Regions from separate parts of the Serratia bockelmannii genome, predicted to be linked through region 2. Evidence: predicted binding sites of a transcription regulator. Region 2 holds the regulator's gene; the other holds the start of a gene.
What was found. Region 2 encodes PurR, which represses purine synthesis genes. Its sites were predicted from a motif close to CANGCAAACGTTTGCNTG; they were not measured.

Region 1 (16,050 bases), 1.3 Mb from region 2:
AGTAAGGAGAAGTGCACTATGAGCAGAAAAGACAAGCTCGCGGCGGCCCTGCTGGCCATCTTCCTGGGTGGGCTGGGCATTCACAAGTTTTACCTGGGGATGAAGTGGTGGGGGCTGTTCTACCTGCTGTTCTGCTGGACGGGGATCCCGGCAATTGTCGGCTTTATCGAAGGCATTATTTATCTGTTCCAATCGGAAGAGAAGTTCAACCAGAAATACAATCCTGGTCTGATTTAAGGCTTTGCTGACGGCGCTTCCTGTTGCGGGAAGCGCCGTTTTTCATTCCGCTACTGTTTCTTCATCATCATCTTGCCGCGCATCTCTTTACTCATCATTTTATTCGAGCTGGAAATGACGCAGTTATATTGCTTGCCTTGGTTGATGATCATAAAGGTGCTGACCGGATCTTTAAAATCCTTGTCGATGGTGAAATAAATATAGGCCTGCGGCAGCGCGGCCGGTTTAAAGGCGCCGAAGGCATACACATCCGCCAGGCCCAGCGCGGAGAGATCGACCGTCAGTTCCATAGGCTGTTTGTCATTTGGCGATGGGAACATCGATTTGGCCGACATCATCATGGTGCTGCTGTTGATGCTGTAATCGGTTTTAACCTTCATGCCGATATATTTCGATTCCGGCATGGAAAGTTCTTTTTGGCAGGCGGCGTCGTGCTGTGGCGCCGGGCTGCCGTTTTCCATCACGGCGTGCACGTGTTCCAGCGTCACTTCCGCGCTGCCTGTGGTAGGCTGCGCATCGGCCGCGTAAGCCGCGCCGCTGAAGGCGGCCACAGAGGTAAGGATAATGCCCGTAACGATTTTCATTGTCGGTCTCCGGAATGCTAATAATGGTATTAATTGCGGTGTGTAGCCTATTGGCCCGATAAAATGCAAAGTGACCCGTTCCGCGGAGATAAAATACCCTCGGAATTTTTATAATTAATAGCGTTTCACCCACGCGGCATGCGAGGTTTGTTTAATTATATTGGGAGCCTTTCTCTTTTGTTTTTCAGTCTGTTTACCTGCATATAAAGAGTATGTATAAACATAGTCAATGTTTAGAATATGCACAAATTACTGCAGTTTTTTTTCCCTTTTATCTTTTGGTTTTTAATAGGGTTGCGAATATTGCATTGAGATACAGGGAGTTGTCTTTTCTACGTTCAAATCACTCTTTGAAGCGTTATTTATGTGATCTTTGTAGTCACAGAAATAACGCTGAAATTATTATCTTTCTATTTAACGGCTAATTATTCATGGCATAGGCTTCAACCCTTTGCGTTTCCTGCGCTAGAATCAGGCGGTTTTCTCGTGGAAAAGGATATCGCCATGGCCGCCTGGGCCTTTTTGATCGTCGGTTGGGGGTTGATTTGGCAGGATCACCCGATTTTCGGCGTGCTGTGCATCGCGCTGTTTGCCGTGCTGCAATGGGTGAAGTACGCCGCTAAAGGCGTGCAAGACCCCGAAGAGGCCGCAGAGTGGCGCAAAACCGACTGGCATTCGCAGCCGATTGAAATGGCGCACGCCGGCGACAGCGATCGGCAGATTGGCGGCGTGGGGGAGCTGGGCATGGGCGGCCCCAGTTTTTGGACGCTGCTGCTGCGTGACGGGGCGATTGTTCATGGCGCCTGTGCGGCGCCGCAGGACGTGGAGGGTGGCAAGCTGCGCCTGATCCCGACCCGCGGCCGCGAGGGTGAGGGGCTGACGGTCTACGAGCCTGCTGCCCGGGCGATGTATGCGCTGCCGGCATTGACCGATCGCGAGCAGGACGCGCTGGCCGCCGGCTCCGCCGAGGCGCTGGCGCGGCTGCGGGCGAGGTGTCGGCAGGCGGAGGCCACGCCGTTGCACCTTGTGCGCGGTCTGTGGGTGCCGCCGTGGACAGAGGATCCGGCCGATCGTCTGGAGATCGCCTTGCCCAACGGCCGGGTGCTGGCGGCGCGCTTGATGTTGCCGGCGAATCTGCGCCTGGCGGACGATCCTGCCGCGCTGCTGCACACGCCGCCTTATGAACTGTTGCTGGATAACCGGCCGACCGATCGCTTCGTGCGCGATCTCGAACGCGTGGCGGAATCCCCGGCGGGTGACGGTTTGAGCGTCGGCGGCTGCCAGTTCCGCGGCGAGCATATCGTCGATGGCCTATACCATCTCTACTTCGCCGGCGAGTGGTTCAGCCTGCTCTCGTATGCGCATAAACCGGCGGGCGGGCGCGGTTCGGACACCACCTTTTTCGTCGAGCGGGTCGAGCCGCAAGACGGCGGGGTGTTTGTGATTGAGTGGGATGCCTACAGCGTGGGGCCAGGCGGGCGTGAGCCGCGCGTGCCGGCCCCGCCGGTATTGGTTATCGCGGTGAGTTGGCAGGAAACGCCGCTGCAGTTGCCAACGGCCAACAACCGCGTGACCGTGCGCTTGCCCAACGCCGCGGCGTAAGGCTTAAGGCAGCACCCTGACTTCGCCGTCGTGCAAGGTCAGCACCGCGATCGGGCTGCCGGAGAAGCACTCCCTAAAGATCCAGTCGCTGGGCCGAAACGCCGCCGCAGGCAGCCCGGCCTGCCACTCCTCCCACTGCGGGGTCGGCTTATCCGGCGGTAAAGAGAAAGAGACCAGCCAACCCGCTTCGCAGTGCACCCTTTGGCCGCTCGGGCGGGTAAAGGTGTGCGCACCTGCCAGCTCCATCACCGGCGGTAAAACCTCGAAGGCGATGATCGGCACGCCGGCCACGCTCTGCGGCTGAGGAAAACGCACGGCGGTCACGCCGTTCATCGTGATAGGGCTGTCTTCGGTGCCGGGCAGGCGTGGCTCCTGGCGGTTTACCCAACTGCCTTTCGGCAGCGTCGTTTCACCGAACGGCTTTGCCTCGTCGAGCGTCAAGTAGCTGCGTTGATTCCAACGATCTTCCGCCCGCTGGCTCTTGATGTCCTGGATGGCCATGCCGATCAGCATCAGCGCGAACGCCACCGGGTAGATCGCCAGCGCCGAGGCCAACAGATAGCCGCCCCAGGAAAGCGGCGGGCGCGGGCGGCCGCAGCGGGCGGCGGCGTAGCGCCAGCCCCACCAGGCGAGCAGGATGCCGGCGAGCAGCAGGGCCAATAACAGCGCCAGCAGGCCGGCGGCGCCGGCGCCATAACCTAACAGCATGGCAAGTTCCTTATGTTCACGGCGTGGTGGAGCGATAGCGAACGAAGTAGGGCAGCGCCGGGATCTCCCCGTCATCGTCATAGTGGCTTTCTGGTTCGATCACGGTTTGGCGCGCGTCGTCGCGCCCGTTGTACCGGTACTCCAACGGCTGTCGGTAGTGCACGTCGGATGAGCGCAGATCGAAAATCAGCGAAAGACGCGCATCGCCGTTATCCGTTTGGGCGACCAGCTTATCGTTGCCCGCCCAGAGCTGATACAGCGATTTATCGCCGGTCTCCAGCAGCACCTTCAACTGCCCGTCGGATTGATAACGCAGAAGCTGATACAGCCCTCTGTCCAGCGTTTGTGCGATCAGGTAGATGCCGCCGTCCGGGGCTTGCGCGCTTTCCTCCACGCGCACCAGCAGCCAATGCATTTCAATCACCTCGCCGGTTTTACCGTTAACGGCGATGTGTAACGCGCCAGATCCGAGCACCGGGTTCATCCAGAAATGCACGCGGTCGCCATCAATGGCGGTGAATATCTCGGGTACGGATTTGCGCTTACCGGAGGCGTAAGCCGTCGGTGACTCCTCCTCGCCGCGCTCAAAGCCCAGCAGCTGCCGCGCGTCCAGCAGCGCCGGCAGATCCAGCGTCTGCCGCCAATGGGCGCCGAAGTCCGGGCTGTAGAATACGCCTTCGGTGCTGATGAGATACAGCGCGCGTTTTCCCGGTTGCGCCACCAGTTTGCCGCCGACAAAGGAAGGCCGGTTGTCGTCGCCCTCCGGCCAGGGGATCAGCGCCCCGATGGTACCCCGTTGCACATCAACCAGCCTGCGGCCCTCAGAGAGAAAAAGCACGCACTCCTGCTCGCCGCAAACCGCATCGTGGATCAAGTCGTCGAGTTCCCCCAGCATTTGTAACCCTTTTGGGCCGGCAAACAGCACCTGGCTGAGGTAGTTGGCCGCCCAACCGTAAAAGCTATTGTACGCGCGGTCTTCACTTCTTTTGCTGGTGAGCAGCAGGGCGCCGTCCGGCGCCGGGTAGCTGTGGATGAGATCGTAACGGGCTATCGTCGGCAACGCCTGGTCGCCCCGAGTCCATTGCCACTGCGCATAGCGTTGCTCAGGGGCGAGCAAATAGACGCCCAGCGCGCTGGCTAAAAACAGCGTCAGGATAATAAGGGGTCTTTTATAAAGCGCTAACGTCATCATTTCAGCTCCGTCACCTGAGCCTGCCGCCACAACCTGCGGCGCAGATTTCGCAGGTATTTAAACGTTTTAAACGTGCGGTGCTGGTCAAAAGAGTACAGGCGACAGATCTGGGCGAAACCCTCGATCAGCAGCGCCAGGCCGCTGACCATCAGCATCAGCAGCAGAATAATCGGCGGCAATTCACTGCCGAGGCGCTTCAGGGTCCAGGCATCCAGGTAAAAGCCCGCCGGGGTATCGGCGTTATCCACCACCGTCATGCCGAGCACAAAACACGCCACGATTGCCCCAAAAATGAAGACAACGCGCGCGCACAGGTTAAGGCCGGCTTCGGTGAAGTAGCGGCTGCCGCCGATGAGATAGGTTTGGCGATCGCGATGATTGATGATCCCACGCACCGTCGGCAACTCGGGGACGGTGTCGTTCTCGCAATACAGCACCTGCAGCGGATCGCCTTTGGCGATGAAAAGCGGATGTTGCCGACGAAATACCGGGTGCAGTTTGGTATTGGGGACGTTGAGCGCGCGGGTCGTCAACGCGAAGTGCGTCTCCTTCTGACGCCACGCATAAGTGTCCAAATACTGCACCTGCCGCGGGATCTCATAGTGGCAGAGTTCGTAGCTCAGGGCGTTGACCGTCTCTATGCTGGAGGCCTCGACGCCCTCGGGGAGGGGGAACTCGGTTTGTGGCATTGCGGGCACTGGCGCGGCGTCTGCGCGGACGGCCCGGTATCTGATGCCGGGGATTTTCAGGCTGAGCGAGCCGGGCGGCGTGACGTCTTGCCCCTGCAGCACGCGATCCAGCGCTCTGAGCAGGCGCCTGCGGCCGCGGTGCGCAATCAACAGGAGCTCCGAACCGACGAACAGCACCATGCCGATGCCGATAAGGCCGGCGATGATGGCGATAAAGAACAGGACGATGGTCAGCCAGGAATCTTCCCGGTCCATGATGAAAAAGGCCGCCGGGAAACCGCCGGCCAGCGCCGCGCCCAGCAGCAGCAGGGCGAAGTATTTCAGCTTATATTTCAGCGTTCTGTCAGGCTCCAGCCGGCCTTTCGTGCCGTGCAGCAGCCAGTGCAGCCAGTAGCTGCCGTCCCGCAGGCGGTGGGCGCCGATCTTCACCCGATCGCCGGCAGCGAGCCTGGCCAGCAGATTTTCGCTGTCGCTGAAGTCATCGCGATAAAAAAAGAACGTCTGGCCGGAGGCGATGATCCTCACCAGATTGTCGGGCGCCGTCTGTTGGCAAGCGCATTGCTCGACGGTCACATGAAAAAATTGGGTTTGCATATCATTCCCTGTCAGCAGGCGTGGCCCGAAAATTCATCCCTGGCGCCGGATGGTCAGCGCTTTTTCATCAGTGGCAGCATGCGCACCAGCGCATTGTCCTTGACGATATAGTGGTGGAATAGTGCGGCGGCGGTATGCAGGCCGATCAGCCAGTAGCCGAATGACGCCAGCGTTTTGTGCCAGCCGATAATCGCCCGCGCCTGCGGCCGATCGGCCACGTCGGCGAACGGCATCGGCAGGCCGAACAGAAACCACTCCTTACCCCCTAGATAGCGCGAATAGACCCCCAGCACCGGCAGCGTCAGCAGCAGCAGGTAGATCAGGGTGTGCGTCAGGTGCGCCAAGCCGGTTTGCCACTTCGGCGGTTTGGGCGCGATGGCGGGCGAGGGGTGGCGCCAGCGCAGGAACAGGCGGGCGATCATCAGCGCAAATACCGTTACGCCGCAGCTGAAGTGGGTGACAACCAGCACGTACCAAGGGGCGCTGCCCGGTTCGGCAAAGCTCCGCAGCTCGATGGTGACACAGGTGATGACCAGCAGGATCGCCACCAGCCAGTGCAGGCGAATTTGCCACGGCATGTAGGTGTTCTGCACCGGGTTACCTTTTGATGTTAAAGGGTCTGTGGGTCGATGGTAACGAAATGTTACATCGGAGGAAAGCGCGTGCGCGCAATTTAGGCAAAACGCCAGGTTCAGCTCGCTTATTAAGCTATTGGTTTAGTGGGATATGCGTCTGGTGATAGGTGAGCGCCGTAAGTTATGAAGTTAATAATGATAGGTTCAGAGGCTGGCAGCTTATTAAGCGATGAAGCGGGTTGCGCCGCAGTCCGCGCTGCGGCGCCTAAGATCAGTTCAATTTGGCCTTGGCGAAATCGCTGCCGTTCACGTCCACCACATAGCCGCTCAGGTTGCTGCGGGTGGCGTAGAACACTTTGCCGGTGGCCAGCGGCAGCCACGGCGCCTGTTTGGCGAAGATCACCTGCGCCTGTTGATACAGCTTGGCGCGCGCCTGCGGCTGGTTCTCCTGGATCGCCTGCTGGATCAGCCGGTCATAATCCTTATCGCACCAGCGTGCCACGTTGGCGCCGCTCTGCACGCCGGCGCAGCCGAGCAGGGTGGCGAAGTTGTCCGGATCGCCGTTGTCCGAGACCCAGCCGTACAGCGCGCTCTGTTGCTCGCCTTTGCGCAGCCCGGCCAGATACTGCCCCCACTCCCAGGTGACGATCTTGGCCTTCACGCCCACCTTCGCCCAGTCGCTCTGGATCATCTCGGCGATGCGCTTGGAGTTCGGGTTGTAAGGGCGCTGTACCGGCATCGACCAGATGTCGGTTTCAAAGCCCTGTTCCAGCCCGGCCTGCTTCAGCAGCGCGCGCGCCTTCTGCGGATCGTAGGCGTACTCCGGCAGTTTGTCGTTGTAGCCCAGCATGCCCGGCGGCAGCAGTGAATTGGCCGGCGTGCCGCTGTCTTTGAACACCGCGGCGACGATCGCTTTCTTGTCCACCGCGTAGCTCAACGCCTGACGCACCAGCAGGTTGTCGAACGGTTTTTTCTGGGTGTTGAACGCCAGATAGCCGACGTTCAGCCCGGTAATGTCGTGCAGCTGCAGGTTGCCGTCGGCCTTGATGGCGGCGAACTGTTCCGGCAGCGGCGCGGGGATGATCTGGCATTCGTTGGTTTTCAGCTTGGCCAGCCGGGTTTGCGGATCCGGCGTGATGGAGAAGATGAGGTGCTTGCTGGCCACTTCGCCCTGCCAGTAGTGCGGGTTGGCGATGTAGCGGATCAGCGAATCCTGCTTGTACTGCTGCAGCGCAAACGGCCCGGTGCCGATCGGCCAGTTGTCGACGTATTCCGGCGTGCCCTTTTTCAGCATGGCGTCGGCGTATTCGGCGGACAGGATCGAGGCGAAATCCATCGCCCAGTCAGCGACGAAGGCGGCGTTGGGCTGGCTCAGCGTGAAGCGCACGTGATGCTCGTCCACCGCTTCCACCTTGGTGATCAGCTTATCCAGGCCCATGTCGGTGAAGTATTCATAGTTGCCGCCGGAGACCTTGTGATAAGGGTTAGCGGGATCCTTCTGCCGCATCACGGTGAACACCACGTCTTCGGCGTTGAAGTCGCGTGTCGGGGTGAAGTATTTGTTGCTGTTGAATTTCACGCCCTGGCGCAGGGTAAAGGTATAGGTCTTGCCGTCCGGGCTGACGCTCCACTCGGTGGCCAGCGACGGGGCCGGGGTTTTATCGCTTTCGCGCAGCGTCACCAAGCGGTTGTACAGCACCTGCGAGGTGGCGATAAAGGTCGGCCCGGAGCTGGAGAGCTGCGGGTTGAACGATTCCGGCGAGGCGACGGTGCAGTACACCAGCGCATCGGAAGCGGCCAGCGCGCCGCCCGCCGACAGCAGGCCGCAGCCGGCCAGCACCAATCCGGCGATAGGGTGTTTTAAAAACGTCAAGGCAAGATCCTCAGGTGGAGTGGGCCGTTACCGGCGAATTGATCTAACTATAGATAACGGATGGCGAGACGGGGAACAAGCGTCTCACCTGCGCATTCTGTGCGCCCCGCGTTGCCTGCCGCCGCAGCGCAGATCTACACTGCGGGACAATCAGTCACTCGCAAGGATTTCCCGATGAGCCACTTTCGTCCTGTCGCCCTCGAACACGCCAGCCGCCTGCTGAACCACGGCCCGACGGTATTGATCACCAGCCGCAGCCACGACGGCGCCAAACGCAACGTGATGGCCGCCGCCTGGTCGATGCCGGTGGAGTTCAGCCCGCCGCGCATCGCCATTGTGGTGGACAAAGGGGCGCACAGCCGGCAAATGATCGAGGAGAGCGGCGCATTCGGCATTTGCGTGCCGGCGGCCATGTTCATCGACGCCACCTACGCGGTTGGCAGTGTGTCCGGGCTGGATGAAGACAAGTTTGCCCGCTTTCACATCGCCGCAGCGCCGAGCGCCACGCTGCAGGTGCCGCTGATCGAACAGGGTTGCGTGGCGTGGCTGGAGTGCCGCTTATTGCCGGAAAGCGGCGCACAGGAAAAATACGACACCTGCTTCGGCGAGGTGTTGAGCGCGGCAGCGGACGAGCGGGTGTTCCAGCAAGGGCGCTGGAACTTCACCGCCGCCAATGCGGATCTGCACACCATTCATCATCTGGGGGCCGGCAACTTCGTGCGCAGCGGCGAGACGCTGCGGGCCAAACCGCTTTAATCGGTCTCGCGCCCGCGGTCGGCATCATAGCGCTCGCGGGCGGCGTCCAGCTCGGGGAAATGGTATTCCGCCCATCGGTCCAGCGCCGCCAGCGTCTCGACCAGCGAGCAGGCGACGGCGCTGAGCCGGTATTCAACATGCGCCTGATTCTTTTCACTTAAATCTAGCCGTTCGAGCAGCCCGTTGCGTTCCAGCTGGCGCAGCGTTTGCGTCAGCACCTTCTGCGAAATGCCGTCGATGCGGCGCAGCAGCTCGCCGTTGCGCATCGGGCGCTGCGCCAGCGCAGGCAGGATCAGCATCACCCACTTGCCGGAAATCAGCGCCAGCGCATCGCGTGCGGAACACTTGCTCGAATAGACGTCGCCGGGATAAGCCATTGGGGGTTACCTTCAGGTGCGTAATTGCCAAGGGGACGATAAAGCCACAGCATAACAGCACCACCTTACAACGGGAGACACAGGATGAACGTGCTGATTGTGCTGGCTCACCCCGAGCCGCATTCTTTCAATGCCCATTTGGCCGAACAGGCGCGGCAGGCCTGGCTGGCGCAGGGGCATCAGGTGAAAACGGTCGATCTGTATCAGGAGGGGTTTGATCCGCGCGAGGGCGCCGGCCATTACCCCAGCAGAAAGCAGGTGGACCGGTTCGATGCGATGCAGGAGCAGCGCCATCACTGGACGATCCAGGCGCTGCCGGCGGAGATCCAGCGGCATATCGAGCTGTTGCGCTGGGCGGATACGCTGGTGCTGCAGTTCCCTTTCTGGTGGTTCGGCGCGCCGGCCATCATCAAGGGCTGGATGGATCGGGTGTTCGTTTACGGCGGGATCTACGACAGCCGCCACCGCCATGAGAACGGCGTGATGTGCGGTAAGCGGGCGCTGCTGACCGTGACCGCCGGCGCTTCCGCACAGGCCTGCGCGCCGAACGGGCGCGACGGCGATATGCGGCTGATGCTGTGGCCAATCATGCATGCGCTGCACTATATCGGCTTTAGCGTGCTGGAGCCGTTCCTGGTCTATGGCGTGCGCGGCGGGTTGGCGGGCGAAGCTCTGGAGGCGCAAAATGTCGCTTTGGCACAGGTGACACAGACGTACCGGGACGGTTTGAACGCGTTTTCCACCTGGCCGGCGGTGCCGTTCAATCGCAATGAAGATTTTGACGCCGATCTGGCGTTGAAGCCCGGCGCGCCGGTCTACAGTCCGTTCGTGCGGCACCGCGATCCGGATTAGAACCCGGCCTTCAGCAGTTCCTCGCGCAAATCGTCGATAATCGCCGGTTCGATGTCGGGGAACTGTTGCTGAATATCGGCGATGGCTTCGGCCACGCTGGGGCCGGCGAAAGTGCCGGAGAAGGGCAGCAGCGGCAGATTGGCGTCGCTGTCCGGCAGTTCGCCGCGGATGGTGCCGGTGATCATGCCCGCTTTTTTTTCCGCCGTGAGGTCGTACTCCCCCACGTTTTTGTCGATCGGTTTCATTGGCCGCCTCGCTGTCGGTGAGTGTTTACCCTGTTCTGTTAAAGCATAGTGTTTCAGGCAATGAATACCAATCAGTGTATATAATATTAATATAAAACAATGTGATGCGTTTTTTGTCGTTTGACGTTTGCCGGGTGGCGGCGCTATGCTCGTGGCGCTAAAGGAACCTTCCTCACTGACAGGGACAGACGACATGAAAAGACTGAAAAGCGCGGCGTTGTTGTTGCCGCTGTTGGCGCTCAGCGCCTGCACCCATCACCTCAGCAGCGCCGAGCAGCATGCCAAGCACTACATTTATCAAACGCGCGACGACTTCGATCCGCAATTCCGCACTGATGTGAACGGCAGCATTAAAAACGCCGTGCCGATGTTCGAACAGTTCTACCAATGGGGGAAAAAGGATCGCGTGGCGGGCGTGGCGCGCAGCGAGGCGCAGAAAAAGGCCGATTATCTGGCCAGCGCGGAGTTCCAGCAGAACATGGAACACAAAACCATTTTCATTAATCGCGCCTACAGCAGCGCCGACAATCCTAAGCGCCGCCAGGTGCTCTCGCAAGAGGCGGTAGGCGCCTACTGGGACGGTTACGAAGGGCGCTGAACATAATCCCTCACAAATAGAAGGTAATAAAAACTGGTCTTCTGGCGGTTATTTGATTATAAAAACCGCCGCTAAGGACGATGTTCATAGATGAAACCAGGAGTGTTTATGTTGGCAAAAGTTAAGCGTTCGTTCGCCGCCGCCGTCGTATTGATGTTGGCGCTGCCTGCGGTTCAGGCCGCGGATTACCGTGCGGGCGAGCAATACACCCGGCTGGATAAGCCGGTGGCCGCCGCGCCGGCGGTGGTGGAGTTCTTCTCCTTCTACTGCGGCCCTTGCTATCAGTTCGCCGAGACCTATCGCGTAGGCAGTACCGTGGCGCAGGCGCTGCCCGCCGGTGAGAAAGTCACCAAATATCACGTCAGCCTGATGGGCAAACTGGGCAATGAGCTGACCGAAGCCTGGGCGGTGGCGACGGTGCTGGGCGTGGAAGACAAGATTGAAGGGGCGATGTTCGACGCGGTGCAGAAACAGCGCGCCGTCAACGGCGCCGACGATATTCAGCGGGTGTTTACGGCGGCCGGCATCGATGTCGCTACCTATGAAAACGCGCGCCACAGCCTGCTGGTCAAAGGATTGATCGCCAAGCAGAACGAAGCGGTGAAAGCATTCGAGGTGCGCGGCACCCCGTCGTTCTACGTGGCAGGCAAATACAAGATAGACAATGCCGGCATGGCCAGCACCAGCGTTGAAGGCTACGCCAAAGAGTACGCCGCGGTGGTGCGTTACCTGTTGGACAAACAGCCGTAAACCGGGCCGTCAGGGCCCGGTGTTAGCCGCCGGGTCTATTTATCCGCAGGCAAATCCAGCGCCTGGCGCAGCTCGTCGCGCGCTTGCCGGTACTGCTGCTGGAAATCCTGCTGCTGTGAAAGCTGCTGGCTGATGACGCTGCCGGCGATGCGGCCCATCTCGATATCGGAAGGATAGTGGATCCCTGCCACTACTCGGTTGTCACCGTATTGCCAGGCGCGCGTCATGATGGCGGCGCGCTTTTCCGGCACCATATTGGCTAAGGTGATGCCCATCAGCGTGCCCAGCGTGGTGTGGCCGGAAGGCCAGGAGCCGGAGCTGGAGCGCTTGACGATCGGCTCGATGCGGCTGTCCAGCATATGCGGGCGCGGGCGCTTCCAGAAATCTTTCGCCGGATCCACCACCGCCGCTTCGGTCGCGACGATGCGATCGAAGAAGGCGCTCACGGCCGGCAGCGCTTTGGCGTTGAACTTCGGCCCCATCACGTTGCTGTACACCCAGACGTTCTCTTCCGCATCCGCCTTGGCCTGGCTGGCCATTTCCGGCGTGCGTTTCTGCTGCATGTCGAGCACTTCCCGCAGTTCGCGCTGGGTCTGCGCCGAGTCGTTGGCCGGCGGCGGCGGCAGGATGTGGGTCAGATCCACCTGCTGCGCGGTGGTGAACGGTTGGGCTTCCTCTGCCGCCTGCGCGTGGAACGCGGCCAGGGCGCTGGTGGTAAACAAACACAGCGCTAAAACGGATTTTTGCAACGATTTCATCGGGTCATGTCCAGGGTGTCAACGTGAAGGGGAGATCAGCCTGTATTTTTGGCGAGGCCTGTGACGATGAGATGACGGTTTCGTGGCGGATGAATGACAGCGCCCGATGATCTGTGATCGCGACGCCAAATCCCCCGTTCGCCATTGATTGTGTGTTAACGGATTGTTATGGTGTTTTTCTGTTCAACGGCGCAGCACCGCCGGCGTTTGAAGGGAGAGATCATGACGGCATTGGCAACGCTCCGGGACGCCGGCTTTGAAGAGTGGCTGGGGAAAATCAACACCGCCTGCGGCCGATTCTGCGCAAAAACGCTGGGGCCCGGCTTCAGCGGGGCGATGCAGGAGTTTCGCGCTCATGCCCTGCGTCTGAGCGTGGTCGACGTGTCTCAGGCCCGGCTGTACCGCACGCCGAGCGAGATCGCCCGCAGTGACGGTGCGCACTTTTTCACCGTTTTCCAGCTGCGCGGCAGCGCGTTGATGGAGCAGGGCGATCGCCAAACGGTGCTCTCTCCCGGCGACATGACGCTGATCGACGCCTCACGCCCCAGTAGCTTTACCTTCCAGCGCGATTCGCGCCAAATCTCTCTGCTGTTGCCGCGCGGCTGCCTGCCGGTGCCGCCGCCTTGCGCCCAGCGTCTCGGGGCTGAGCTCAGCGCGGTGCGCCTCAGCCGCCAGCTGGTGCTGAGCAGTATGCAGGATCCTCAGCTTGCCGCGGCGGAAAGCGAGGCGGTGCTGAATGCGCTGGCGGCGTTGCTGCGCCCGGCGCTGGCGCTCGAACAGGCGCGCCCGGAGGGGCAGCAACCGGTCTTCGACAAGGCGCTGGCATTGATCGACAGGCATATTCAGTCGGCGCAGCTGCGCCCTGAGTGGGTGGCGGCCGAGTTGGGGGTGTCGTTACGCAGCCTGTATCGGGTGTTCGCCCGTCAGGGGATGGTGGTGGCGCAGTACATCAGGAACCGCAGGCTGGATCTGTGCGCGCAGGCGCTGCGCAGCGCCGCCGGGCAGGAAAAACTGGCCGGCGTCGGCCTCGACTGGGGCTTCACCGATCACAGCCATTTCTCGACCGCTTTCAAGCAGCGTTTCGGCATGTCGCCGAGCGAATACCGTCGGCAGTATCAGTAAGTCAGGGCGCGGGCCAGGCCCGCGCCGCTTCACTCAATAGCGGATGCAGACCGATTTCGATTCGGTGTAGGCATCCAGCCAATCCGGGCCGAAGTCACGGCCGCTGCCCGACTGTTTAAATCCGCCGAACGGCATATTCGGATCGATCAGCGTATGGGTGTTGACCCACACGGTGCCGGCCTGAATGCGCGGCGTCAGCGCCATCGCCTGCTGCAGGCTGGTGGTCCACAGGCTGGCGGTCAGCCCGAAGTCGGTGTCGTTGGCTTTGCTCAAGGCCTCTTCGGCGCTCGCCACCCGAATCAGGTTGACCACCGGGCCGAACACTTCCTCGCGCGTCAGGTTCAGCCGATCGTCCGGGTTGATCACCAGCGTCGGCGGAATGTAGAAGCCGTTGGCGTCCGGCCCGGCCGCGCCGCCGATAAGCTCAGCGTTTTTCGCCCGGGCGTCGTCCAGGTAGGCCGCCACCTTGTTGCGGTGCGCGAGCGACACCAGCGGGTTGATTTGCGCGCCGGTATCCATCCCCGGCCCGACCGACAGCGATTTCACCGCCTGTTCGAATCCGGCCACCAACCGATCATAAATCGGCGCTTCAATATAAATTCGCGAGCTGGCGGCGCATACCTGCCCCTGATTGAGGAAGCTGCCAAGCATCAGGCCTTCGATCACCTGCTGCGGATCGGCATCTTTCAGCACGATGGCCGGGTTTTTGCCGCCCAGCTCCAGCGTCACGCGGGTCAGGCGATCCGCCGCCGCGCGCGCGATGCTTTTGCCCACCGGGGTGGAGCCGGTAAAGCTGACTTTGGCGATCAGTGGATGTTCGGTCAGCGCTTTGCCGCACACGGTGCCGCGGCCGGTGACCACGTTGAACACGCCCGGCGGCACGCCGGCTTCGCTCGCCAGCTCGGCGATGCGCAGCAGGGTGAGCGGGGTGGTTTCCGACGGCTTGATGACGATGGAGCAGCCCGCGGCCAGCGCCGGCATCACTTTCCACATGCCGATCATCAGCGGGAAGTTCCAGGGCACGATGCCGGCGACCACGCCGATCGGCTCTTTACGGGTATAAACCTGATATTTGGCGCCCGGCGGCATCGGAATAGAGACGTCCAGCGTTTGACCGGTGATTTTTGTCGCCAGCCCGGCGGTGTAACGCATCCAGTTCAGGGTGCTGCCGACTTCGAAAGCGCGGGCGATGTTGATGGATTTGCCCTGCTCCAGGGTTTCGAGCTGCGCCAGCTCTTCGGCGTGCTGCTCCACCAGATCGGCGAAGCGCAGCAGGATACGCTCGCGCTCGACCGGCAGACGCTGCGCCCAGACGCCTTCACTGAAGGCTTTGTGGGCGGACTGCACCGCCAGTGCGACGTCGTGTTCATTGGCGTCGGCGGTGGTGGCGATCTGCTGCCCATTGGCGGGGTTATACACCGCCAGGCGGCCTTCCGCGGCGGACGCGCGCCACTGGCCGTCGATATACAGCCCATGCTGACGATCGAGAAAACGCGATACGCTATCCAGCACGGCTACGGTATTGTCAGACATACATCCTCCGATCAGGCTCATCAGGTTATCGTTAACCCTGCAAGTCTAGATCAGCGGGAAAGCGGCGGCTTTGGTCTGCCTGACATTCGGTTTGTCCTGCGTGTCATTTTGCCGTGACGGAAGGGTAAACCGAGGCCGGCGGGCGCCGGCCGGGAGGGATCACGAGCTCAGGGTCGCCAGACGGGTGGCGAAACCGAGGAACAGCAGGCCGATCAGGCCGTTGCCGAGCTTCGCCAGGCCTTTCTTGTGGTTGAAGAAATGCGCCAGCATCGCGCCGGAGAAGATCAGCGTGCTCATGTAGATAAAGCTGACGGCTTCAAGGATCAGCGCCAGAATGGTGAACGACAGCCCGGTGTGCGCGTAGTTGAAATCGATGAACTGCACGAAGAACGACACGTAAAACAGAATAGCTTTCGGGTTGGTCAGGCTCAGCGTCAGCGATTTGCGCAGAATGCTGTGGCCGCCCTCAATCTGTTGCTGTTGCGCCTGCGCCTTCTGCACGAAGGTGGCGTAGAGGATTTTTGCGCCAAGGAACAGCAGGTAAATCGCGCCGAGAAAACGCACCAGGGTAAACAGGAACGGCGTGGTGCGGATCAGCGAAGCCACGCCGATATAGGCGCAAAAGATCAGGATCGCATCGCCGATAAACACGCCCAGCGCCGCGGTATAGCCGGCGCGCACGCCGCGCGATATGCCGGTTTTCAGCACGTACAGCGTATTCGGCCCCGGCAGAATGATGATGAAGACCACCCCGGCCAAATAGGTCCATAAATTCAGGACGCCAAAACTCTCTAACACAATAACCTCTCCATGCGCGCAACTAACAGGCAGAAACACTGGCCACGCCCGTGGCCGGCCGCGATCCTAACGCCGTGCAACCGGGTTGGCAACGTAATAAACTTCATGTTGTTGGTTAAAAATTGTCGAAACATTGTTGAAAACGTCGGCGCCGAATTAAAAAGCAAGAGTCGGCGTGTTTCGCCAACGGCCCGTCACTATGCTGGT
Region 2 (16,050 bases):
TAGCCCGGCGCACAAAAAACGCTACCAACACGCCAAGCAGACCGCGATGGCCAAGCTGATGGATCAGATGGGCAAGCCTTATCGCTGGGGCGGCAGTTCGCCGCGCACCGGCTTCGACTGCAGCGGCCTTATCTATTACGCCTATAAAGACGTGGTGAAAATCAAAATGCCGCGCACCGCCAACGAGATGTATCACCTGCGCGACGCGGCGCCGATCAAGAAAAGCGAACTGGAAAGCGGCGATCTGGTGTTCTTCCGCATCAACAACCGCGGCGTGGCGGACCATGTTGGCGTCTACCTCGGCAACGGCAAATTCATCCAGTCACCGCGCACCGGTGAAGAGATCCGCATCAGCCAGCTCGACAACGACTATTGGCAGAACCACTACATCGGCGCACGCCGCGTAGTAACGCCGAAAACTATCCGTTAATTCCCTGCTCTGTGCGGTTGCGGCCCCGGTCGCAACCGCCTGCTCAAGCTATCGCCCATCGCACCTCCCCACGCGCATTTCTCGCTTTTCTTCCTGTTTTTTATGATGAAAATTGTTAAGATTGAATGACCACAATAAAAAACGGCCCATATGACTCTCGCCCGGCGAGAGGCGAATGGCGCTGTAAAGGAGGAAGCAATGTCGTTTGAATTACCTGCATTACCGTATGAGAAAAACGCGCTCGAGCCGCACATCTCCGCCGAGACCCTGGAATACCACTACGGCAAGCACCACAACACCTACGTGGTTAACCTGAACAACCTGGTGAAAGGCAGCGAGTTCGAGGGCAAATCGCTCGAAGAGATCATCAAGACCTCTAACGGCGGCGTCTTCAACAACGCCGCGCAGGTGTGGAACCACACCTTCTACTGGCACTGCCTGTCACCACAGGGCGGCGGTGAACCGCAGGGCGAACTGGCGGCAGCGATCGTCAAATCCTTCGGCTCTTTCGCTGCGTTCAAAGAGCAGTTCACCGATGCCGCAGTGAAAAACTTCGGTGCCGGCTGGACCTGGCTGGTGAAAAAACCGGACGGCGCGCTGGCGATCGTCAACACCTCCAACGCGGCCACCCCGCTGACCGGTGAAGACAAACCGCTGCTGACCGTTGACGTGTGGGAACATGCGTATTACATCGATTACCGCAATGCGCGTCCAAAATACCTGGAAAACTTCTGGGCGTTGGTCAACTGGACCTTCGCAGCGGAAAACCTGGCGTAAGCGCAGGTTCTGAGGTGATGAGGCGCAGCCTGGCTGCGCCTTTTTTATAACCGGGGGTAAATCAGTTCAACGCGGCAACGAAGCTGAAAGCGATAATGACCGCCAGCGCGCAGACGGTAGTGAACAGCGACATCTTCAATTCGGTATCCATGACAACTCCTTTAAAATGGGCTTTCCTAAGGATAAAAGGCGCACAATTAGTACGTCAAATCATTTTCCCACAGTTCGCCGATAAAATCTTGTTATCATTTCCCGGTTTATAATCTCGATTACCTCTTCCACTTTTGTTCAATATGCGACAAAATTCGCAGTTCACAACTGCGTACCGGCATTCATGCCCCTCCTGATTAAGCGCTGAAGACTTCAACACACTAAAAACTCAGTTTTCGCTTCTCTGGAGAAGGATCTACGTAGGCAAACGATTAACATCACACTTACATGCTGTAAACATGTGAGTTCAGGAGTCATTCCTTACATGGCAACGATTAAAGATGTGGCCAAACGCGCGGGCGTTTCCACCACCACCGTTTCGCACGTCATCAATAAGACTCGTTTCGTCGCCGAAGAGACCAAAGCGGCCGTGTGGGCCGCCATTAAAGAGCTGCACTACTCGCCGAGCGCCGTGGCGCGCAGCCTGAAAGTCAATCACACCAAGTCGATCGGCCTGCTGGCCACCTCGAGCGAAGCCCCCTACTTTGCCGAAGTGATCGAGGCGGTGGAAAACAGCTGCTACAGCAAAGGCTACACCCTGATCCTGTGCAACTCGCACAATAATCTCGACAAGCAGCGCGCCTACCTGGCGATGCTGGCGCAAAAGCGCGTCGACGGCCTGCTGGTCATGTGCTCCGAGTATCCGGATCAGCTGCTGGGCATGCTGGAAGACTACCGTAACATCCCGATGGTGGTGATGGACTGGGGCGCCGCGCGCGGCGACTTCACCGATACCATCATCGATAACGCGTTCGAAGGCGGCTATCTGGCCGGCCGTTACCTGATCGAGCGCGGCCACCGCGATATCGGCGCCATTCCCGGCCAACTGTCACGCAACACCGGCGGTGGCCGTCACCAGGGCTTTATGAAGGCGCTGCAGGAAGCGAATATCGACATTCGCGAAGAGTGGATCGTCCAGGGTGACTTCGAGCCGGAGTCCGGCTATAAGGCGATGCACCAAATCCTGTCGCAAAAACAGCGGCCGACCGCGGTATTCTGCGGCGGCGATATCATGGCGATGGGGGCCATCTGCGCCGCCGACGAGCTGGGCCTGCGCGTGCCGCAGGATATTTCCGTGATCGGCTACGACAATGTGCGCAACGCCCGCTACTTCACCCCGGCGCTGACCACCATTCACCAGCCGAAAGAGCGCCTGGGCGAAATGGCCTTCACCATGCTGCTAGATCGCATCATCAGCAAGCGCGAAGAGTCGCAGGTGATCGAAGTGCATCCGAAGCTGATCGAACGCCGCTCGGTCGCCGACGGCCCGTTCATCGACTACCGCCGCTAATCCCCCGCGCCGGAAGCCTGCGCAGCTTCCGGCTCCACCTCACTCAGCCACTCCTGATTCAACGTCTCTCCATCACCCAGATACGCCAGCAGCCAGCTCATCGCCGGTGACGGTTTATCCTGCTGCCAGGTCAGGCAGCACGGGCTGGCGGGAAACGGCTGCTGCAGCTGCAACGCCTTCAACTCACCGCGCTGCACCCGCGGCAGCGCCAGATGCGCCGGCATCATACCGACGCACAGCCCGGCGCACAGACAGTCGAACGCCGAGGTCCAGTCCGGCACCACCAGCCGCCGCTGGTTATCCAGCGTCCAAGTGACACGCTTGGGCAGATTGCGCGAAGTGTCCTCCAGACAAAGCGCAGGGTACGGCCTAAGCCGATCGTCATTCAACGCCCCTGCCAATTGTGCCAGCGGGTGCTGCGGGCTGACCACGCACAGCCAGTTCATATCCCCCATGTCGCGAAAGGCGAAGCCGCCGCCGACCGGCACCGCGCGGGTGGCGCCAATCGCCATATCCGCCCTGCCGTCCACCAACGCATCCCACACGCCGTTAAACACCTCGGGTTGCAACATCAGTTCAACGTCGGGGAAATGGCGGTAGAAATCCAGCACCAGTTGGCGGCTGCGCTGCGGTTTGACGATGATGTCCACGGCGATATTCAGCTGACCGCGCCACCCGTTAGCCACCTGCTGACAATGGCGGCGTGTGTCGAGCATTTTTTTGATAACAGCTCGCGCATCCTTGATAAATAACGCGCCGGCCGGCGTCAGCTCCACATCACGGTGACGCCGCTCAAACAGCGGCACCGCCAGCCATTGTTCCAACTGCCGCACGGTGTAGCTCACCGCCGACGGCACCCGGTGCAGCTCCTGCGCCGCCGCGCTGAAACTGCCGGTGCGCGCCACCGCGTCAACCACTTCAAGAGAATATTCAGACCACATCGCTTTGCCTTCAATTTTTTTAACAGCATTTTGCAAATATTACCGTTTCACAAGCAGAGATCCAGCCGGATACACTGGCCGGCGCTAAAAACCTGCGACACTAAAATATTAACGAGAAATACCATGCGAAACTCCTTTGGTTTTATGTTCTATCTCGCCGGCCTGAGCATGCTGGGTTATCTGGCGACCGATATGTACCTGCCCGCCTTTGGCGCCATGCGGGAGGAACTGCAAATATCCGCCGGCGCGGTCAGCGCCAGCCTGAGCATATTTCTGGCCGGCTTCGCCTTCGCGCAGCTGCTGTGGGGGCCGCTCTCCGACCGGCTGGGCCGCAAACCGGTATTATTGATTGGCCTGACGCTGTTCGCGTTCGGCTGCCTGGGCATGCTGTGGGTGGAAAATGCCGTGCAGCTCTGGATACTGCGCTTTATTCAGGCCGTCGGCGTCTGTTCCGCCGCCGCCATCTGGCAAGCGCTGGTGGTCGACCGCTATCGCGAAGGCCAGGCCAATCGCGTATTCGCCACCATCATGCCGCTGGTCGCGCTGTCGCCGGCGCTGGCGCCGCTGCTTGGCGCCTGGCTGCTTAACCACGCCAGCTGGCGTGCGATCTTCGCCGTGTTGCTGGCTATCACCGCCCTGCTGCTGCTGCCGACGTTGCTGCTCAAAGATCGCGCCAAAACTCAACCCGCCGCCGATGCGCCAAAAAGCAGCGTCAGTTTTTGGCAATTATTGAAATCCCCGGTGTTCAGCGGCAACGTCGCCATGTACGCCGCCTGCTCGGCCGGCTTCTTTGCCTGGTTGACCGGCTCGCCGTTCATCCTTGGTGATATGGGCTATGGCCCGAGCGACATTGGTCTGAGCTATGTGCCGCAGACGCTGGCTTTCCTGCTGGGGGGCTATGGCTGCCGCGCCGCGCTCAAACGCATCAATGGCAAAACCCTGCTGCCGTGGCTGCTGGTAGCTTATGGTGTCAGCATGGTGGCGCTGTATCTGGTGGCGACCGTAACCACTCCGACGCTCACCACGCTGCTGATCCCGTTCTGCGTGATGGCGCTGGTCAACGGCGCGGGCTACCCGATCATGGTGGCGAATGCGCTGATGCCGTTCCCGGAAAGCAGCGGCAAAGCCGCCGCGCTGCAAAATACGCTGCAGTTGGGGCTGTGTTTTGTGGCGAGCATGCTGGTGTCGGCGTTTATTGCCCAGCCGCTGCTGGCGACGGTGACGGTGATGGTGTCTACGGTGATCCTCGCCGCGCTGGGCTATTTCCTCCAGCGGGGAAAAGCGGGCGATGCGCAGCAAAAGGCGCAGCGGAAACATGCTAACTCAGCGTCATAATTGCCAAGCTTAATAATCACTTAAAGAATATGCGCGCCGAGTGCGATTTACAGTTGAGTCAACGCCTCGGCACGCCTATACTCAAAAACAACTTTATAAAGTAACACCTTATAATCTCTATATCTCAATTAGCTCTTGTGTACGCGTCTTGCGTCACACTCTTTTTTAAAGAGGCGTTTATCCTGCGCCATTTGCGTCGGGTCGTTTCTTTAAATTTCCTCTGTTCATAGTCGGATATCAGACGCCGCGGGCTTATTTCCCGTCGGTATACGTATGCACCCGCAGAAATTGTCTAAGCTGTTTCCTAACGGGTCATCAGTCAGAAGAAGGTGATGGAGAAGCTATGAGTTCATCGTGTATAGAAGATCTGAGCATCCAGGATAACCAGTGGTATCGCATCGCGCACGAAATGCTCGGTCTGGCCGGTATCGAAATCAATGGATCGCGCCCTTTCGATATTCAGGTTAAAAATCCCGAATTCTTTAAACGCGTTTTGCAACAAGGGTCACTGGGCCTCGGCGAAAGTTATATGGACGGTTGGTGGGAGTGCGAACGGCTGGATATATTCTTCCAGCGCGTGGTCAGCGCCGGGCTGGAGAAGAAACTTCCCCACCACCTGAAAGATACCCTGCGGATCGCCGCCGCGCGCCTGACCAACCTGCAATCGAAAAAGCGCGCCTGGATCGTCGGCAAAGAACATTACGATCTTGGCAACGATCTGTTTACCCTGATGCTCGATCCTTACATGCAGTATTCCTGCGGCTACTGGAAAGACGCCACCACGCTGGAGGAAGCGCAGGAAGCGAAGCTGCGGATGATCTGCGAAAAACTGCAGCTGCAGCCAGGCATGCGCTTACTGGACATCGGCTGCGGCTGGGGCGGCCTCTCTGCCTATGCGGCGAAGCATTACGGCGTGTCGGTGGTCGGCGTGACCATTTCCGCCGAACAACAGAAGCTGGCCCAGGCTCGCTGCGCCGGGCTGGATGTGCAGATCCTGCTGCAGGATTATCGCGATCTTCATCAGCAGTTTGATCGCATTGTCTCGGTCGGCATGTTCGAGCACGTCGGGCCGAAAAACTACCGCACCTATTTCAATGTGGTAGAACGCAATTTAGCGCCGCACGGCCTGTTCCTGCTGCACACCATCGGTTCCAACAAAACCGACATGAACGTCGATCCGTGGATCAACAAATATATCTTCCCGAACGGCTGCCTGCCTTCAGTGAGCCATATCGCCGAAGCCAGCGAAGGCCATTTCGTGATGGAAGACTGGCACAACATCGGCGCCGACTACGATCGCACGCTGATGGCCTGGTTCGAGCGCTTCAAACAGGCGTGGCCGCAGCTTGCCCCGCGCTACTCCGAACGCTTCGAGCGGATGTTCAGCTATTACCTGAACGCCTGCGCCGGCGCGTTCCGGGCGCGCGATCTGCAACTGTGGCAGGTGGTATTCAGCCCGAAAGGCGTTGAAGGCGGCATCCGCGTCGCCCGCTAAGCCACTTGCCCGACAAAAAAGGCCCCGGTAGTCACATCGCCGGGGCCTTTTTTGCTCGTTCGAAGCGTACGGCTTAGCCGCAGTAAACGCGGATGATTTTATCGTCGCTGTCGCCAAGGAAGTTCAGGCGGCGCAGGTTGAAATCCATGGTGACGGCAGAGTTGTACGGAATGGCTCGCACCTTGGCGTCGATCCGTACGCCTTCCAGCGAGGTCATCGGTTTGCCGACGAAGTTTTGATACTGTGATGCGCCACAGGTATCGTCCGCATCGGCCATTTGCGCGCCCGCGCCCTGCTCAGGCGAACTGCTGCAGGCGCTCAGCGCCAGCAACGCGGTTAACAACAACGTTTTCCCATAAAACTTCACGCGTTTCTCCTCTCTGCTTATGATTCGATTCCGGCGGCAACGCCCGAATCGCTGTCAGTCTTTGTGCGCCGGCGCCACCGCCGCCGCCAGCGTCGCTTCCCGGTTGGCCAGCACGCGCTCGACGGTGTCCACCACCGCCTGCGTTTGCGGATCGATCTCGATGTTCACCTTGTCGCCGAGGCGTTTTTTACCCAGCGTGGTGCGATCCAGCGTTTCCGGGATCAGGTGCACGCAGAAACGGTTATTCACCACTTCGCCGATGGTCAGGCTAATGCCGTCGATGCCGATGAAACCTTTGTGCAGCACATATTTCATCAATTCCGCATCCGGCATGCGCAGCCATACCTGGCGGTTATTTTCCGAGGTATAAATCTTGGCCACCTCCGCCGTGCAGATAATATGGCCGGACATCAAATGGCCGCCAATTTCATCATTGAACTTCGCCGCGCGCTCGATATTGACGATGTCGCCCAGCGCCAGATCGCCGAGGTTGGTCAGGCGCAACGTTTCTTTGATCAAATCGAAGCTGACGCGGTTGCCTTCCACCGCGGTGACGGTCAGGCAGCAGCCGTTATGGGCCACCGACGCGCCCAGCTCCAGCCCCGGCAGCAGCTCGGTAGGCATTTCGATCACGTGGGTGCGGAAATTGGGTTTCTCATCAATGGCGACCAGCGGCGCGGTGCCTTGTACGATACCGGTGAACATATGTGCCTCTTCTTGCTAAATAGGTTAAAACGCTACCGGCAGTTTGCCCCAGTTGGCGCTGAAAACCAAATCCGCGACGGTAAAAAAGGAATGGCTGCGCATTTAATAACTATTTATCTGCGGCGTTTGCTTAACGACGCCGAGCAGGTACAATCTTTTTGACAAAATTCCGCTATTTTAATTGTTGTCCTCTCGCGGCAGCCCTCCCTCCCACATATATAAATAGAAAAGGTGTATGCGTGCAGAAGTACTTAATTGAAGCGCGTAGTTTATTGGCTCTCGCTATCCCGGTCATTATCGCGCAAATATCGCAAACCGCTATGGGCGTGGTGGATACCATCATGGCCGGCGCTTACAGCGCCACCGACATGGCGGCGGTGGCGGTCGGCACCTCAATCTGGCTGCCGGCCATCCTGTTCGGCCACGGTCTGCTGCTGGCGTTGACCCCGGTTATCGCTCAGCTCAACGGTGCCGGCCGCCGCGATCGTATCGGCCATCAGGTGCGCCAGGGTTTTTGGCTGGCCTCCGGCGTCTCCGTACTGCTGATCGTCGTGCTGTATAACTGCAAGTTCGTCATCGACATGATGCACAACATCGATCCGCAGCTGGCGGATAAAGCCGTCGGCTACCTGCACGCCATCATGTGGGGGGCGCCGGGCTACCTGTTCTTCCAGGTGATGCGCAACCAGTGCGAGGGGTTGTCTAAAACCAAGCCCGGCATGGTGATCGGCTTCCTCGGCCTGCTGGTGAATATCCCGATCAACTACATCTTCATCTACGGCAAGTTCGGCATGCCGGAACTCGGCGGCGTCGGCTGCGGCGTCGCCACCGGCAGCGTCTACTGGATCATGTTCCTGATGATGCGCTGGTACGTGAAGCGCGCGCCGTCGCAGCGCGACATCAAACGCCAGGCCGGCGATCTCGGCGGCCCGGACTGGGCAGCGCTGAAGCGCCTGATCGGCATCGGCATGCCGGTGGCGCTGGCGCTGTTCTTCGAAGTCACGCTGTTCGCCGTGGTGGCGTTGCTGGTTTCGCCGCTCGGGATCGTCGCGGTCGCCGGCCACCAGATCGCGCTTAACTTCAGCGCGCTGATGTTCGTGCTGCCGCTGTCGCTGGGCGTCGGCGCCACCATCCGCGTCGGTTATCGTCTGGGGGAAGGCTCGGTCGAAGGCGCGCGCGTCGCCGCCTATTCCGCCATCGGCGTCGGCATCACCATGGCCGTCTGCACCGCGCTGTTTACCGCCACCTTGCGCGAACCGATCGCCCTGCTGTACAACGACAGCCCGGCGGTGGTGGCTATGGCCTCGCAGCTGATGCTGTTGGCGGCGCTGTACCAAATTTCGGACTCGATCCAGGTGATCGGCAGCGGCGTGCTACGTGGTTATAAAGACACCCGAGCGATCTTCTTCATCACCTTTATCGCTTATTGGGTATTGGGCCTGCCGAGCGGCTATCTGCTGGCGTTAACCGACGTGGTGGTGCCGGCAATGGGGCCAAGCGGCTTCTGGATCGGCTTTATCATTGGCCTGACCTTCGCCGCCATCATGATGGCGCTGCGTATGCGCTGGCTGCAGAAACAGCCGACCGCCGTCATCCTGCAGCGATCCACGCGCTGAATCCGCTCCCGGCCGGTTTCATACCCGGCCGGGCTGCGGTTTGCGGAAAAAAACGCCGGACTGCGCACAACCTCAGCAATCGCGTGAAATACCGAATAAAATTGCGCTTTTCCCCTTGCCAGCGCGCAGGTAGCTCGTTAATATTCGTCCCCGCTGTCAGCCATGACAGACAGGAAAAGATGCGTCCGTAGCTCAGTTGGTTAGAGCACCACCTTGACATGGTGGGGGTCGGTGGTTCGAGTCCACTCGGACGCACCAAATTCCAGAAGCAGTACAGTGCGTCCGTAGCTCAGTTGGTTAGAGCACCACCTTGACATGGTGGGGGTCGGTGGTTCGAGTCCACTCGGACGCACCAAATTCCAGAAGCAGTGCAGTGCGTCCGTAGCTCAGTTGGTTAGAGCACCACCTTGACATGGTGGGGGTCGGTGGTTCGAGTCCACTCGGACGCACCATATTGCTGATTTATCTCTCCCCCTATCGCGTTATACTTCCCGTTGTTTCGTCTCTGCTCGACCGCTCGATTTCTCATGTCGATTGCGCCGAACTACCGCCATCCACCATCAGGAACGCCACATGACCACCTTCACCGCAAAAACCGCCTTTTTACCGCTCGACAATGGCCTTGCCCGCCGTGAAGGGGTGATGAGCGACGGTTCGCCGGCGGCGGAAGTGCGTTTCGAGGCCGGCGCCTTTGGCCAACTGCAAAAGCCCCCGCATGCGCTGCAAACCCGGGTGATATCGGGTGAATTCGAGTTCACCCTCGGCGGCGATACGCGGACAGTACGGGCCGGCGAGAGCCTAATCCTGCCGGCCAACGTCGCCAGCGGCTGCTTCTGCCTGAGCGCCGGCGTGCTGCTGGAAATCCCGCAAACGCGCTAAGCCGTATTTACAGCAAGGTTATTTGCGCAACAAGCTGTACGCAACGCGTTGCATTTGCGCCACATTTGCCCCCGTTTTGACATATCCGCCACACCGCTGCGGTTTTTTATTTTGTTTCCCGCCGCTTAGCCTTTATAATGCGCAACGTCTATCAGTTGAATGGTTTCAGCCCTTGATCTGCGAAAACGCAATAACAACACGATTTCATCTCACCCCGTTGCGCAGCATCTCCGCGCCCCCGCGCGGGCTGAATTTTTCCGCCCCACTTCAACTGTCGTCACCTATCCTTAACTATGTTTTTCACCACCAGGCACGGCTCAAATTCCCTATCGGCGTAAATAGCGCCGGTCAAATTCGTTTTTTTATCCATCACAACTTGTAGAAAACTCCGCCATGAAAAAGACCAAAATTGTTTGTACCATCGGTCCAAAAACCGAATCGGAAGAAATGCTGACCAACCTGCTCAATGCGGGCATGAACGTGATGCGTCTCAACTTCTCTCACGGCGACTATGAAGAGCACGGCAACCGCATCAAGAACATGCGCGCCGTGATGGCGAAAACCGGTATCAACGCCGGCATCCTGCTGGATACCAAAGGCCCGGAAATTCGCACCATGAAATTGGAAGGCGGTAAAGACGCCTCGCTGGTCGCCGGCCAAACCTTCACCTTCACCACAGACCAGAGTGTGATCGGCAACAGCGATCGCGTAGCGGTCACCTATGCCGGCTTCGCCGCCGACCTGAAGATCGGTAACACCGTGCTGGTTGACGACGGCCTGATCGGCATGGAAGTCACCAACGTGACCGAGAACGAAGTCGTTTGTAAGGTGCTGAACAACGGCGACCTGGGCGAGAACAAAGGCGTCAACCTGCCGGGCGTGTCCATCCAGCTGCCTGCGCTGGCCGAAAAAGACAAACGCGACCTGATCTTCGGCTGCGAGCAAGGCGTCGACTTCGTGGCGGCGTCCTTCATCCGTAAACGTTCCGACGTGCTGGAGATCCGCGAGCACCTGAAAGCGCACGGCGGCGAGCAGATCCAGATCATCTCCAAGATCGAGAACCAGGAAGGCCTGAACAACTTCGACGAAATCCTCGAAGCATCCGACGGCATCATGGTTGCCCGCGGCGATCTGGGCGTGGAGATCCCGGTCGAAGAAGTGATCTTCGCCCAGAAGATGATGATCGAAAAATGCAACCGTGCGCGTAAAGTGGTGATCACCGCCACCCAGATGCTCGATTCCATGATCAAAAACCCGCGCCCTACCCGTGCGGAAGCCGGCGACGTTGCCAACGCCATCCTGGACGGCACCGATGCTGTCATGCTGTCCGGCGAGAGCGCCAAGGGCAAATATCCGCTGGAAGCGGTCAACATCATGGCGACCATCTGCGAGCGCACCGATCGCGTGATGCCAAGCCGCATCGACTCCCTGAACGATCGCCGCAAGCTGCGCATCACCGAAGCGGTGTGCCGTGGCGCGGTTGAAACCGCCGAGAAACTGGACGCGCCGCTGATCGTCGTCGCCACCAGCGGCGGCAAGTCAGCGAAATCCGTGCGTAAATACTTCCCGAACGCGGTGATTCTGGCGCTGACCACCAATGAGACTACCGCGCATCAGCTGGTGCTGAGCAAAGGCGTCATCCCGCAGATGGTCAAGGAAATCGCTTCTACCGACGACTTCTACCGCATCGGTAAAGAAGCCGCGCTGGCCAGCGGCCTGGCGCAAAAAGGCGACGTCGTGGTGATGGTTTCCGGCGCGCTGGTGCCGAGCGGCACCACCAACACTGCCTCGGTACACGTGCTGTAATATAAAACGTGACATAATTGCCTTGATCAAAACGCCGCTTTGCGGCGTTTTTTTTATCAGCAGTAACCTATTTTTCTCAAAACGCAACCGCGGACCGCTCATTATTTAGCTAATAAAGAATCGGAGTAGTCCCATGGAAGCCGGCTGTTTTCCCTCGTTTTTTTAACTAATTTGTAAAACCAGATGCAAGTTTGAGCGAACGATCAAAATAAAGCACCTCAACACTAAAAAATTATTCTCTTTCGAAAAAAGTTTGTGTAATACTTGTAACGCTACATGGAGATTAACTCAATCTAGAGGGTGTTATAATGAATCGTACTAAACTGGTACTGGGCGCGGTAATCCTGGGTTCCACTCTGCTGGCTGGCTGCTCTAGCAACGCTAAAATCGATCAACTGTCTTCTGACGTTCAGACTCTGAACGCTAAAGTTGATCAGCTGAGCAACGACGTGAACGCAATGCGTTCTGACGTTCAAGCTGCTAAAGACGACGCAGCACGCGCTAACCAGCGTCTGGACAACCAAGCTCACGCTTACAAAAAGTAAGATAGCTTTGGTTATTGAAAACGGCGCACATTGTGCGCCGTTTTTTTTCGCCTGTATCCTGGACTGATTTTTCCTGCATAGCGGGCAAAAAAAGAGGTTCAGCACGCTGAACCCCTCTTCGACCGCTCAATCTTGCAAACTTAGTTCACCGAACTGATTGGCGCTGCCTTGAATGGGCTCTTATTCGCCGCAGGCGCCGCTGCAGGCGTTAAACTCACCTCAGACGGGCTCTCCCCTACGTTGACCAGCACCGGCATGCCAGAACGGCGTACAACCGCGCTATCGAACACGGCGCGATCGGTCTGACCATCCGCAGCAAAGGCTTTCTCCGCTTTAGACAACGCGATCGGCATGGTCTGCGGATCGTCGCTTTCTACCCGCGACAGCGGCTGGTGCACTTCCACATAGCGTTTGCCGTCCGGCTCAACCGAAATCTTCACCGGATCGTTGATCACCTGCACCCGTGTACCACGCGGCACCTGATTGAACAGCGCTTCGATGTCCGTCGGACGCAGGCGAATGCAGCCGGAGCTGACACGCATGCCGATACCGAAGTTGGCGTTGGTGCCGTGGATCAGGTATTCACCGCGCCCCATCGCCAGACGCAGGGCGAACAGCCCCATCGGGTTCTCAGGCCCGGCCGGCACCACTGCAGGCAGCGTCACGCCCTGGGACTGATAGCGCTTGCGGATGTTGGCGGTGGGCGTCCAGGTCGGGTTAGGGATCTTCTGGCTGATGGAGGTCACTTCCAGCGGCGTGTGCATCCCGGTCTGGCCGATGCCGATCGGATAGACGATCACTTTGTTCTCGCCTTTCGGGTAGTAGTAAAGACGCAGCTCGGCCAGATTGACGATAATCCCTTCACGCTTAGTGTCAGGCAGCAGCATTTGGGTCGGAATGGTCAGTACCGTGCCTGGCTTGGGCAGGAACGGGTCGGTGCCAGGGTTGGCTTCCAGCATGCCCAGCAGGCCAATCTTGTAGTCGGCGGCGATCGCCTCCAGCGGACGGCCGTCGTTTGGTACGGTATAAGTGGTGTTTTCACCGATCAGACGGCTGTCTGGCGGCGGCAGCGGGTACTCGGTCGCACTGGCGGCCTGCGTGCCGGCCAGTACGGTGGCGAAGACCATGCCCATTAAACTCAACGCACGTTTCATTATCATCCCTATATTTTTTATGACGGTTCGCCCCCAAGGCTAACGAGCGCCCGACGGTGGGTAAATCAGACAATACCTGATTAATACTAGCAACGCTGGCATCAAAGGCAATAAGTTCTCTAAAAATCAACACGTTATAACGTAATCACCATCGTTGATTGTCAACGAAACGTCAATAGGTAAGCTGCTGAAATATCACTGAATTGGGGGATGGTTCCTGGGGAAAACAACGGATTGTAAAGACTCATTGACAAAGCGAATATATCAATGAGCCTTGAGGAGAAAGGCGTTAAGGATCAGGCCAGCTGCGCCGCTTTACTGCGAATGGCACGGATCATCGCCTCCAGCCCCTGCGAGCGTGAAGGCGTCAGATGTTGGCTGAGCGCCAGTTCGCCGAAAAACGGCCGCACATCGAGATCGACGATCTGTTGTGGCGTTAATTGACGATAAAGAATAAACACCACCGCCAGCAGCCCTTTGACGATCGCCGCATCGCTGTCGCCGTGAAACTCGACCTGCCCCTGCTCATCGAGACGCATCACGATCCACACCTGGCTCTGACAGCCGGAAATCAGGTTGCCGGCCTGCCGCTCGGCCTCGTCCAGCGGCGGCAACTTGGCGCCAAGTTCAATCACGTACAGGTATTTCTCCTCCCAGTTCAGACAGCGGGAGAAATTACGCACCAATTTATCTTTGTCCGGCAAATTCGCCATGGGGATCCTTTTGTACCGCCGGGGACGCGCCCCGGCCTAACCTAATAGCTGATGAATGCGTTGCAGCCCGGCCACCAGCCGGTCCACCTCTTCGCGGGTATTATATAACGCCAGCGAAGCGCGGCACATGCTCGGCACCTGATAAAACGCCATCAGTGGCATGGCGCAGTGATGGCCGGTGCGAATGGCGATGCCATACTGATCGAGGAAGCTGCCGACGTCATAGGCGTGGTGTTCTCCCAAATTAAAGGCGATCACCCCGGCCCGATGTGCCGGACCATAGATTTTCAGCGTCGGCACCTGCGTGAGCGCCTCGAGCGCGTAGTGCATCAGCGACTGTTCATAATCGTGGATCGCATTCAGACCCAGGGCTTCGACGTAATCGAACGCCGCCCCCAGCCCCATGATGCCGGCGGTGTTCGGCGAACCCGCCTCGAAGCGCCACGGCGGATCGGCGAAGGTGGTGCCCGCCGTCAGGCTGACCTGGCGGATCATCGAGCCGCCCCCTTCCCACGGTGGCATCTGCTGCAGCAGCGCCTGGCGGCCATACAGCATGCCGATACCGGAAGGGCCGTACAGCTTGTGGCCGGAAAACACGTAAAAATCGCAGTCTAGCGCCTGGACATCGACGCGCTGGTGCATCACCGCCTGCGCGCCGTCCACCAGCACCGTCAGATCCGGCGCCAGGCCTCTGGCGCGGGCGATGATGTCGCGCACCGGGTTGACGGTGCCCAGCACATTGGAGACCTCGGTCAGCGCCAGCAGTTTGCAGGACGCGTCGACCAGCTCCGGCAACCGCGCCAAATCCAGCGTGCCGTCGGGCTGCAGCGGCCAAACCCGCAGCTGCAACCCACGCTCCTGCGCCAGCATCTGCCAGGGCACGATGTTGGCGTGGTGTTCCATCTCGGTGATGAGAATCGCATCGCCCGGCTGCAGCAGGTGGCGGCCAAAGCTGTTGGCCACCAGGTTGATGCCTTCGGTGGTGCCCTTGACGAACACCATCTCTTCCGCCGAGGCGGCGTTGATAAAGCGCGCCGCCTGTTCCCGCACCGCTTCCATCTGCTGAGTCGCCTCAGCGCTCAAGGTGTGAATGCCGCGATGCACCGCGGCATAGCCGTGGCGATAGAAATCCAGCTCGCGGTCGATCACCACCTGCGGTTTCTGCGCGCTGGCGGCGCTGTCGAGATAGGCCAGCGGTTGGCCGTTCACCTCACGCGCCAGCAGCGGGAAATCGCCGCGCACGCGTTCAATCGGATAACTCATGCAGCCTCCCCCGGCAGGCGCTGGGCGATGCGTGCCAGCACCCGCTCCCGGATGATGTCGTTGGCGATGCCTTCGGTCAGCTCAGCGGCGAAGGCGAAGATGATCATCTGCTGTGCCGCGTGCTTGTCGATACCGCGCGACTGCAGATAAAACAGCTGTTCTTCATCGATACGCCCCACGGTGGCGCCGTGGCTGCACTTGACGTCGTCAGCGTAGATCTCCAGCTGCGGCTTGGTGTCCACTTCCGCCACCTTACCCAACAGCAGGTTATGGTTGGTCATCTGGCCGTCGGTTTTAATCGCGTGCTTGGCCACTTTGATCATGCCGTTAAACACCGCCTTGCCGCGATCGCTGACCACGGTTTTATGCAGCTGGCGGCTTTCGCAATAGCCCTTGTTGTGCTCCAGATAGGTACGGGTATCGCAGATCTCTTTACCCACCGGCAGCACCAGGCTGTTGATCACCAGGTTCGCGCCTTCGCCGTTCAGCTGCGCGCTGGTGTTATGCCGCGTCAAGCCGGCGC

Region 1: cybB (cytochrome b561) is a predicted target of PurR. The motif match lies at 6,258-6,275, and genes of this name have one in related genera.

The regions. Positions count from the first base shown of each region.
Region 1 covers NZ_CP196512.1:961,736-977,785, forward strand. The annotation lists gene ACSJLU_RS04500 (TM2 domain-containing protein) at 19-237, shown strand; gene ACSJLU_RS04505 (hypothetical protein) at 288-821, opposite strand; gene ACSJLU_RS04510 (hypothetical protein) at 1,308-2,423, shown strand; gene ACSJLU_RS04515 (hypothetical protein) at 2,427-3,131, opposite strand; gene ACSJLU_RS04520 (hypothetical protein) at 3,148-4,323, opposite strand; gene ACSJLU_RS04525 (hypothetical protein) at 4,320-5,606, opposite strand; gene cybB (cytochrome b561) at 5,660-6,184, opposite strand; gene ACSJLU_RS04535 (ABC transporter substrate-binding protein) at 6,453-8,054, opposite strand; gene ACSJLU_RS04540 (flavin reductase family protein) at 8,229-8,810, shown strand; gene ACSJLU_RS04545 (winged helix-turn-helix transcriptional regulator) at 8,807-9,187, opposite strand; gene ACSJLU_RS04550 (NAD(P)H-dependent oxidoreductase) at 9,272-10,039, shown strand; gene ACSJLU_RS04555 (hypothetical protein) at 10,036-10,284, opposite strand; gene ACSJLU_RS04560 (Exc2 family lipoprotein) at 10,478-10,882, shown strand; gene ACSJLU_RS04565 (DsbA family protein) at 10,991-11,632, shown strand; gene ACSJLU_RS04570 (acid phosphatase) at 11,668-12,390, opposite strand; gene feaR (transcriptional regulator FeaR) at 12,613-13,512, shown strand; gene ACSJLU_RS04580 (aldehyde dehydrogenase family protein) at 13,546-15,045, opposite strand; gene leuE (leucine efflux protein LeuE) at 15,205-15,843, opposite strand.
Region 2 covers NZ_CP196512.1:2,254,388-2,270,437, reverse strand. The annotation lists gene ACSJLU_RS10955 (C40 family peptidase) at 1-430, shown strand, start outside; gene sodB (superoxide dismutase [Fe]) at 629-1,207, shown strand; gene cydH (cytochrome bd-I oxidase subunit CydH) at 1,269-1,358, opposite strand; gene purR (HTH-type transcriptional repressor PurR) at 1,683-2,708, shown strand; gene punR (DNA-binding transcriptional activator PunR) at 2,705-3,649, opposite strand; gene punC (purine nucleoside transporter PunC) at 3,773-4,984, shown strand; gene cfa (cyclopropane fatty acyl phospholipid synthase) at 5,328-6,479, shown strand; gene ACSJLU_RS10920 (I78 family peptidase inhibitor) at 6,553-6,846, opposite strand; gene ACSJLU_RS10915 (riboflavin synthase) at 6,901-7,551, opposite strand; gene ACSJLU_RS10910 (MATE family efflux transporter) at 7,791-9,167, shown strand; tRNA gene ACSJLU_RS10905 (tRNA-Val) at 9,349-9,425, shown strand; tRNA gene ACSJLU_RS10900 (tRNA-Val) at 9,446-9,522, shown strand; tRNA gene ACSJLU_RS10895 (tRNA-Val) at 9,543-9,619, shown strand; gene ACSJLU_RS10890 (cupin) at 9,741-10,046, shown strand; gene pykF (pyruvate kinase PykF) at 10,440-11,852, shown strand; gene ACSJLU_RS10880 (major outer membrane lipoprotein) at 12,161-12,397, shown strand; gene ACSJLU_RS10875 (L,D-transpeptidase family protein) at 12,538-13,551, opposite strand; gene sufE (cysteine desulfuration protein SufE) at 13,848-14,264, opposite strand; gene sufS (cysteine desulfurase SufS) at 14,301-15,527, opposite strand; gene sufD (Fe-S cluster assembly protein SufD) at 15,524-16,050, opposite strand, start outside.